Linked DNA regions of Exiguobacterium sibiricum 7-3. The protein of the gene in region 3 interacts with the protein of the main gene of each other region in a pairwise test. Links are inferred from orthologs where the notes say so. Each region holds a gene or a part of one and is shown on either strand. Other genes may lie near its edges.

The links.
Region 1: the proteins of tuf (region 3) and mreB interact in binary tests that used the Bacillus subtilis proteins (3 or more experiments, as listed by UniProt). The link is inferred for Exiguobacterium sibiricum 7-3 from one-to-one orthologs.
Region 2: the proteins of tuf (region 3) and P402_RS0105710 interact in binary tests that used the Bacillus subtilis proteins (3 or more experiments, as listed by UniProt). The link is inferred for Exiguobacterium sibiricum 7-3 from one-to-one orthologs.

Annotation. Positions count from the first base shown.
Region 1 is NZ_KK211190.1:381,768-384,858, forward strand. The notes cover bases 123-3,051. They hold mreB (rod shape-determining protein MreB), read left to right. Parts: upstream 123-1,059; coding sequence 1,060-2,043; downstream 2,044-3,051. Other genes in these bases: murA (UDP-N-acetylglucosamine 1-carboxyvinyltransferase), read left to right, coding at 123-890; P402_RS0103010 (hypothetical protein), read right to left, coding at 2,472-3,051. Also shown: more of murA, read left to right, coding at 1-122; more of P402_RS0103010, read right to left, coding at 3,052-3,091. UniProt on the Bacillus subtilis protein: Forms membrane-associated dynamic filaments that are essential for cell shape determination. Acts by regulating cell wall synthesis and cell elongation, and thus cell shape.
Region 2 is NZ_KK211190.1:950,310-953,395, reverse strand. Bases 38-2,961 are described here. They hold P402_RS0105710 (rod shape-determining protein), read right to left. Parts: upstream 2,055-2,961; coding sequence 1,020-2,054; downstream 38-1,019. Other genes in these bases: P402_RS0105700 (Maf family protein), read right to left, coding at 2,896-2,961; radC (RadC family protein), read right to left, coding at 2,216-2,848; mreC (rod shape-determining protein MreC), read right to left, coding at 121-1,005; mreD (rod shape-determining protein MreD), read right to left, coding at 38-128. Also shown: more of mreD, read right to left, coding at 1-37; more of P402_RS0105700, read right to left, coding at 2,962-3,086.
Region 3 is NZ_JHZS01000004.1:29,407-32,489, reverse strand. Bases 1-2,921 are described here. They hold tuf (elongation factor Tu), read right to left. Parts: upstream 2,095-2,921; coding sequence 907-2,094; downstream 1-906. Other genes in these bases: fusA (elongation factor G), read right to left, coding at 2,212-2,921; rpsJ (30S ribosomal protein S10), read right to left, coding at 281-589; rplC (50S ribosomal protein L3), read right to left, coding at 1-212. Outside these bases: more of fusA, read right to left, coding at 2,922-3,083. UniProt on the Bacillus subtilis protein: GTP hydrolase that promotes the GTP-dependent binding of aminoacyl-tRNA to the A-site of ribosomes during protein biosynthesis.

The DNA.
Region 1 (3,091 bases), on a different replicon or contig from region 3:
AAACAATCATCGGTAACGGATTCGTTGAAGCACACGTCGACGGTCGTCTGCAAGGTGCAAAAATCTACCTCGACTTCCCGTCAGTCGGTGCGACAGAAAACATCATGATGGCAGCGACACTTGCTGAAGGTACGACAGTCATCGAAAACGTCGCGAAAGAACCGGAAATCGTCGATCTCGCAAACTTCCTGAACGCAATGGGCGCAAAAGTCCGTGGTGCGGGTACAGAGACGATTCGCATCGAAGGTGTCGAAAAACTTCATGGCGGCAACCATTATGTCATTCCAGACCGGATTGAAGCCGGTACATTCATGATTGCAGCTGCAATCACGGAAGGTGACGTTGAGGTCATCGGTGCTGAGCGTGAACACCTTCGTCCATTGATTTCGAAAATGGAAGAGATGGGTGTTAAAATCTCAGACACAGAAGAAGGACTTCGTGTCATTGGACCGAAGAAACTCGTTGCGATTGACGTCAAGACGATGCCACACCCTGGTTTCCCGACAGACGTTCAAGCGCAAATGATGGCATTGGTCTTAAAAGCAGAAGGAACTTCTGTCATCACGGAAACAGTCTTCGAAAACCGTTTCATGCACGTCGAAGAATTCCGTCGCATGAACGCTGATATCAAAATCGAAGGACGTTCATCAATCATCACAGGCGGCATCCAGCTTCAAGGCGCAGAAGTCCTTTCAACGGACCTACGTTCAGGGGCAGCACTTGTCACAGCAGGATTGATTGCTGAAGGCGAAACACGTGTCGGTGCATTACATCACATCGATCGCGGATATGTCGATTTCCATCTTAAATTACAAGCACTCGGCGCAGATGTCGAGCGTATCACGGAAGAAACTGTTGCCATCGAAGAGACGGCAGCGGCGAAGCTTTAAGCTCTCATTTCATTCCTTTATATTCTTGACGACTTTCTTCAAAAGAAAGTCGTCTCTTTTTGTTCCCCTGTGCTAGAATTGAAAGGTATGTATACATAAATGGGTTAGACGTCCAAACGACGTTCTAAATTTTGGAATAATAGCCAGTGGATAAAGGAGATCACGCGAGATGTTTTTGACAAAGGATATCGGAATTGACCTAGGGACGGCAAATGTCGTCATTCACGTAAAAGGTAAGGGAATCGTACTCGATGAGCCATCGGTCGTTGCTATTGATAAAGTAACAGGAAAGATTCATGCTGTCGGAACGGAAGCGCATCAGATGGTCGGCCGGACACCGGGGAACATCGTCGCCATCCGTCCGTTACGCGATGGTGTCATCGCTGATTTTGAGATGACGGAAGCGATGTTACGCCACTTCATCGATAAAATTGAAGTGAGAAGTATGTTCGGCGGAGTCCGGATGTTGATTTGTACACCGGCCAGCATCACGACGGTCGAAGCGAAAGCGATTCGTCAAGCAGGTGAAAAATCAGGCGCCAAAACCGTTTTCCTTGAAGTCGAACCGAAAGTCGCAGCTGTCGGAGCAGGGATGGATATTTGGATGCCTGCGGGACACATGGTAATTGATATCGGTGGCGGGACGACGGATGTCGCGGTCCTGTCGATGGGTGATATCGTCTGCGGTGAGACCATCAAAGTCGCCGGAGACCGATTTGATCATGATATCATTCGTGCGATCAAGGACAATCACAAATTGATTATCGGAGAACGGACGGCTCAAAACGTCAAGATGACGGTTGCGACCGTTTCAGACGAGGGGCGTCAAGAAGAGATGGACATTCGTGGTCGGAATCTCGTGACAGGCCTCCCGGACAACATCACGATTTCATCCCAGGAGATGCATGAAGCATTGGCGGAAGCCGCAATGGAAATCGTCGAAGCGACAAAACGTGTCCTCGAGAAAACACCACCGGAACTTGCGGCAGATATCATCGACCGCGGGATCATCCTGACGGGTGGCGGAGCGTTGCTTGACGGAATCGACCAGTTGCTGGCGAAAGAACTTGGACTTCCGGTCCTCATTGCAGAAGATCCGATGTTATGTGTCGCACGCGGGACAGGGATCATGCTGGATCATCTAGGGAAATAAGGCGAATTAAACAAGAAGCTGACTCATAAGTCACGCCAAGATTAATCCTTGTGTCGGACGTTTCCGACATCCTCGCTTTCCATGGGCGGAAGGTAAGCCGCGGCATCCCGCACTCCATGCGGTCATGCCGGGTCTTACCTATTCTTGACGGAAGCGTTAACCACGCTTCCTTTTCCCATAGGAGTCGAGGATGAACGTCTCCGTCCTCTATCAATCAAAAATGGCCGATCATCCTATCTTTTGACGGGATGATCGGCCATTGCTCTGCAAATTTTTATTATTCACGGCGAAAAAGTGCGATGAATTTTAATCGAAAGACATCTTCCGTTTGGAGTCAGCCTCTTTGCGTTCGAAAAAATGGTTTCTTTTGATACTGGTTCAAAATTGATTCGTATTTCCTGTGCACGATAGAAGTCACGGTCTATTGATTACTGCGTACTACGCATGAAGGCTTGATACGCATCAAAATCATGATAGACGATGGCGCTTGGCGGCAGGGAACTGTTCATCGTCTGATTGACGAGCTGATTGAGGGCAGTCCGCGTCTGTCCGTAAAACGTGATACTTGGTGTTTCCGGCAGTTCCGTGAATTCCAGTGCGTACGACAGACGGTGTTGATGACTGGCGGCATAGAGAGCATCCGTCATCGTAATCGCAGCGAGACCGTTTCCGCCACTGTAGACGGTCCGGTAACTCATCAATGTGACTTCATCAGCCAGTTCCATCGCCCATTCGCTGAGAGGTTGCCCGGAAGCATCCGGCACGGTATGGAACCAAAACGGCAGGAACAGTTGCAACGGGAGACGTTGCGACGAGCTGACATCGTGAAAAGCTGTCAGCAAGCGTTGGTAGGAGGAGATGACGGCCGCTTGATCCGTTTCCCAGGCCGGTAAAGCATAAGGCTCGAGATCGACACTGATGCCATCCGGACGTTCCATTGTTTCTTGAAGATAGACATTGATCCAGGCTAACGGATCTTCGACGTTCGGTCGGTTCGTCGTCCCTTCATTCGTAATCCATGCGGGCTGGCCGAACAGGAAATAGACTT
Region 2 (3,086 bases), on a different replicon or contig from region 3:
AAAAACATCAATGCGATCAACGTGACATGGATGACGTAAGGAGAACCGTCTCCAAGCGGACCCGCAAACAGCGTTCCTTCCAAGATAAAAAGAAGGAACACGGCGAAAAACAACTTGATGTTATTCACGAGTGTCCCCTCCCTTGTCGGTCTCAGCGAAAGGTTCCTTCGCTTCGCGCTGAATCACGAAAACATGACCAAACTGTTCGAAGTCTGCTGCCGGTTTGACGTATGCGATTTTCGAAGCACCGTATTGATCCGATTTCACCTGTTCGATTTTTCCGACCACGATACCACTCGGATACTTACCACCGAGTCCAGATGTCGTAACAATCTGGCCTTTTTTCAGTTTGGCATCATTCGGAATCTTCGTGAATTTCAAGAGATTCGTCTCTTCGTCAAATCCTTCGATCGTACCGAAGATACTTTTTCCTTTCGTATCGTCAGCTACCGCTGAGACATTGTTCGTCCGGCTCGTATCCGATAACAATTGAACGAGTGATGTGTAGGCACTTGTCTGAATGACACGGCCAATTAAACCATCTGCCGTTACGACGGCCATATTGGCTTTGACACCTTGTTCTTTTCCGATATTGACCGTGACGAAGCGTTGCCATTCGGATGACGTGCGACCGATCATTTCTGCCGGTAATAACGTATAATCCCGAATCGACCCTTTTAGCTTCAACATGTCTTTTAATTCACTGTTCTCACGTTCCAGATCGCGGACTTTGACGGAATTTCCGGCATAGTCGCCCAGTCGTGATTTTAAATACTCATTTTCCTTATACACATCGCGCACTTCTTTAACCGAAGTGACCGTATCATCAATCCAGCCAATCGGTGTCGCAAAAAGACGCTGTCCAACGCCGACGGTATCGCGGACAAAACTTTGATACCAGTGGGTTTGGTTACGTCCTTGGAGCGAGATCCCGATTAAAATCACCAAAAGGAGAAAACTAAGGAGTGTGATGAGCAGTTTTCGATTATTTAAAAATCGCTTCATCGCTCATCCCGTCCTTATCTTTTTTGTGAGATGCCTGATTTCGAACGTAACACATTCATCATCTCCAACGATTTACCTGTACCAATTGCGACACAGTCGAGCGCGTTTTCCGCAACGAGTGTCAAGATGCGTGTTTCATCTTCAATCACAGCATCCAAGTTTTTCAGAAGGGCGCCGCCGCCTGTCAAGACGATTCCGCGGTCCATGACGTCTGCTGATAATTCTGGCGGTGTTTGTTCAAGCGTGTGTTTAACACCGGCTAAAATCGCATCGACCGTATCCGACAACGCATCACAAATTTCTGCACTTGTGACTTCGATTTGTTTCGGAAGTCCTGTCACGAGATCACGTCCACGAATCTCCATCGTCTCGTTTTCCGATTCTTCATCAATCCGGGCATAACCGATCGTCATTTTCAACGTTTCAGCCGTCCGCTCACCAATCATCAGATTGTATTTCGATTTGATGTAACGAATGATGGACTCGTCCATCTCATCTCCACCGACACGAATCGATTGGCTTGTGACGATACCGCCAAGTGAGATGACAGCAACTTCCGTCGTTCCGCCACCGATATCGACGACCATGGATCCCGTTGGTTCAGAAACCGGAAGACCTGCTCCGATTGCTGCTGCAAACGGCTCTTCAATCGTATAGGCTTCGCGTGCACCAGCGAGTTTCGCTGCGTCTTCGACCGCACGTTTTTCAACGGATGTGATACCGCTTGGTACACAAATCATGACGTTTGTTTTAGACGAAAATAATCCTTTTTTCTTCGTTGCTTGATCCATGAAGTATTTGATCATCGTAGCCGTTGTTTCATAATCGGCGATAACCCCATCTTTCATCGGGCGTCGTGCCGTCACGTTTCCCGGTGTCCGTCCAATCATGTTTTTTGCTGCATTACCTACTGCTTCAATCTTTCCTGTATCGGTACGGAATGCGACGACAGAAGGTTCGCGCACGACGATTCCTTGCCCCTTCACATAAACGAGCGTATTTGCCGTACCTAAGTCAATGCCGATTTCACGGCTAAATGATCCAAACATTATTCAAAAAACCCCTCTCTGAGAATACACTTCACTAATTATAACGGAAAAGCCTTCCTAGGAAAGCGTTAAAACGTTACAGCTTGTTTACAGTTCATTGGTCGCTACAAAAGTAAAAACGCCTGAGGTCAGGAAGCATCGTTCCCCCTCAGACGTTATTCTTACATAAATCCCCGCTGTTTCATACTAATAAATTGTCCATGCCCGATGACGAGGTGATCGATGCAACTGATTCCGATCAATCTCCCGGCCTCGACCATTCGTTCCGAGACTTCGATATCTTCGCGGCTCGGCGTCGGATCACCGGACGGGTGATTGTGGACGGCTATGAAACTTGCCGCCGAACAACGGATCGCCTCCCGAAATATGTCGCGCGGGTGAACAATCGATGTATTGAGTCCACCGATAAACAGTGTTTTTTTCGAAATAACCTCATTTTTCGTATTCAAGTACAGACAGATAAAGTGTTCCTGCTGATAGAGACGCATCTCTTCCATCAATAATTCAGCGGCATCATCCGGTGAGCGGACGACCGGGCGGACCCATTTCGGTTCCGTGACAAGACGTCGGCCGAGTTCAAGTCCTGCCATGATTTGGAGCGCCTTTGCTTTTCCGACGCCCGGTGCCTTTTCCAGTCCGCCGACCCCTGCCGCTTCAAGTTCGATCAGCGACGGATAGATATCGAGTAAATCCTCGGCAATTTCAAGTGGACTCCGGTTCCGCGTCCCGCTGCGGACGAGACATGCTAATAGTTCCACCGTCGTCGCCTGTGCCAACCCCTTTAACTGAATCATATCTTTTGGCCATTCAATCACTTCATCCGACCTTTCTGTACAAGGAATTACGCGAACATCGGCTTGATTCCAAACGTTTCGAGACGACGGCTGATCGGATTGATCGGTAAACCGACGACATTATAATAATCCCCGTCAATCGCTTCGACGAACAGACCGCCTTTTCCTTGAATGCCGTATCCGCCCGCTTTGTCATACGGTTCTTTCGTCGCGACATAAGCGAACATCCAGCTTTCCG
Region 3 (3,083 bases):
TTCGCTGCGTGACCTTTTTGCGGTTTGTTTTGACGACCTTCTTTGATATCACCAAAGCCGAGTTGGACTGCTTCGTAACCGTCCACTTCCATTGTCTTCAATTGAAGAACAACGTTACCCTCTACTGAAACAACAGTAACTGGTACTACTTCGCCTGACTCGTTGAAGATTTGTGTCATACCGAGTTTAGTTCCTAAGATTCCTTTAGCCATGAGATACACCTCCTAATATTGAATGATTTTGATCTTCTGGCTAGTATCAACTATTTATAGAAGAAAAATTAAAGTTTGATTTCGATGTCAACGCCCGATGGAAGTTCAAGACGCATAAGCGCATCAACTGTTTTCGGTGTTGGGTTAACGATGTCGATCAAACGTTTGTGTGTACGCATTTCGAACTGCTCACGAGCATCTTTATACTTGTGAACGGCACGAAGTACTGTGTAGATCGCTCTCTCTGTTGGGAGTGGGATCGGACCAGATACAGTAGCACCAGAACGTTTTGCTGTTTCGACAATTTTCTCAGCCGATTGATCAAGCACGCGGTGATCGTATGCTTTCAAACGGATCCGAATTTTTTCATTTGCCATGTTGTTTCCCTCCTTTTCGCCTATTTTATAAATAGACATTCTCCGCGGAAATTTCCACACTAGCCATGGCAATGCCGCCTGGTGTGTCATAACCTCCCGCTTCATCGCGTTGTGTTTGTGACCAACATATTCTAGTGTACTTAATTCCACGCAGGAAAGCAAGTAAAATAAAATAGAATATGTTTTCAAGTCTCTCACCACTCGCACAAACACTTTCCTCAGTATATAAGATGTCCGACCATGTTGCAAGACTGTTTTCAAAGAAATGAAAAAAGGTCTTCCGTCACGGGAGACGGAAGACCTTTTTGTCTTAAAAATTACTCAACGATTTCTGTAACTGATCCAGCGCCTACCGTACGGCCACCTTCACGGATTGAGAAACGAGTTTCTTTTTCAAGAGCGATTGGCGCGATGAGTTCAACAGTCAATTCGATGTTGTCCCCAGGCATTACCATTTCAGTTCCTTCAGGAAGTTGGCACATACCAGTTACGTCAGTTGTACGGAAGTAGAACTGTGGACGGTAGTTACCGAAGAATGGCGTGTGACGGCCACCCTCTTCTTTTGAAAGGATGTAAACTTGCGCTTTGAAAGTTTTGTGCGGTGTGATTGTGTTTGGTTTCGCGAGAACTTGTCCACGCTCGATATCGTCACGTGATACACCACGGAGAAGTGCTCCAATGTTGTCGCCAGCTTCAGCATAGTCAAGAAGCTTACGGAACATCTCTACACCAGTACATACTGATTTTTTAGTTTCTTCGTGAAGACCAACGATTTCAACTTCGTCGTTGACTTTAAGAACTCCACGCTCAACGCGGCCAGTAGCTACTGTACCACGACCAGTGATTGAGAAAACATCCTCAACTGGCATCATGAAGTCTTTTTCAGTGTCACGAGTTGGCTCAGGGATGTACTCATCAACAGCTGTCATGAGTTCCATGATTTTTTCTTCCCATTTAGCTTCGCCGTTAAGCGCGCCGAGAGCAGATCCTTGGATAACTGGGAGGTCATCGCCTGGGAAGTCATACTCAGAAAGAAGTTCGCGGATTTCCATTTCAACGAGTTCAAGAAGCTCTTCGTCGTCAACCATGTCGACTTTGTTCATGAATACTACGATGAAAGGAACACCTACTTGACGTGAAAGCAAGATGTGCTCACGTGTTTGTGGCATTGGACCATCAGTTGCAGAAACAACGAGGATCGCGCCGTCCATTTGTGCAGCACCAGTGATCATGTTTTTAACATAGTCAGCGTGACCTGGGCAGTCAACGTGTGCATAGTGGCGTTTTTCTGTTTCGTACTCGATGTGAGCTGTTGCGATAGTGATACCGCGCTCGCGCTCTTCTGGAGCACCATCGATTTGGTCAAACTTAGTAGCAGTTTTACCTTGTGATTTTGCAAGTACAGCTGAAATAGCAGCTGTTAAAGTTGTTTTACCGTGGTCGACGTGGCCAATTGTACCAACGTTAACGTGCGGTTTAGAACGGTCGAATTTTTCTTTACCCATTCTGAATTCCTCCTCTATGTGTCTAATAATATTTTATAACTAGGAAGGTGAATCGTCGAATAACGTACACCTTCCTTAGCTTACACTAATCATAAAAGCGTGACAACCTGTGAAGGATTAGCCGTTTGCTTTTTTGATGATTTCTTCAGCAACTGATTTCGGTACTTCTTCGTAGTGATCGAAGTGCATCGAGTACGTTCCGCGACCTTGTGTGCGTGAACGAAGACCAGTAGCGTAACCGAACATCTCTGAAAGTGGAATCATCGAACGAACGACTTGAGCGTTCCCGCGAGCTTCCATACCTTCAACGCGTCCACGGCGTGATGTAACATCACCCATGATGTCTCCCATGTATTCATCTGGGATGACGATTTCAACTTTCATCATTGGCTCAAGGATAACAGCGCCGCTCTTATCTTTAAGTTGTTTGACGGCCATTGAAGCCGCGATTTTAAATGCCATCTCGTTTGAGTCGACATCGTGGTACGATCCGAAAACGAGTGCCGCTTTAACGTCAACTACTGGATAACCAGCAAGGATACCGTTTTGAAGCGCTTCTTCGATTCCGTGTTCAACCGCTGGGATGTATTCACGTGGAACAACACCACCGACGATTTTGTTGTTGAACTCAAAGCCAGCACCTTCTTCGTTTGGCTCGAATTCTACGACGACGTGACCATACTGACCACGACCACCTGATTGACGAGCAAACTTAGAATCGATTTTCGCCGCTTGGCGAATCGTTTCACGGTAAGCTACTTGTGGAGCACCAACATTTGCTTCGACTTTGAATTCGCGACGCATACGGTCAACGATGATGTCGAGGTGAAGCTCACCCATACCTGAGATGATCGTTTGACCAGTCTCTGGGTTTGTTTCAGTACGGAATGTTGGATCCTCTTCAGCAAGCTTAGCGAGTGCTTGACCCATTTTATCTTGGTCAGCTTTCGTTTTTGGTTCGATTGCGACCGAGATAACTGGTTCTGGGA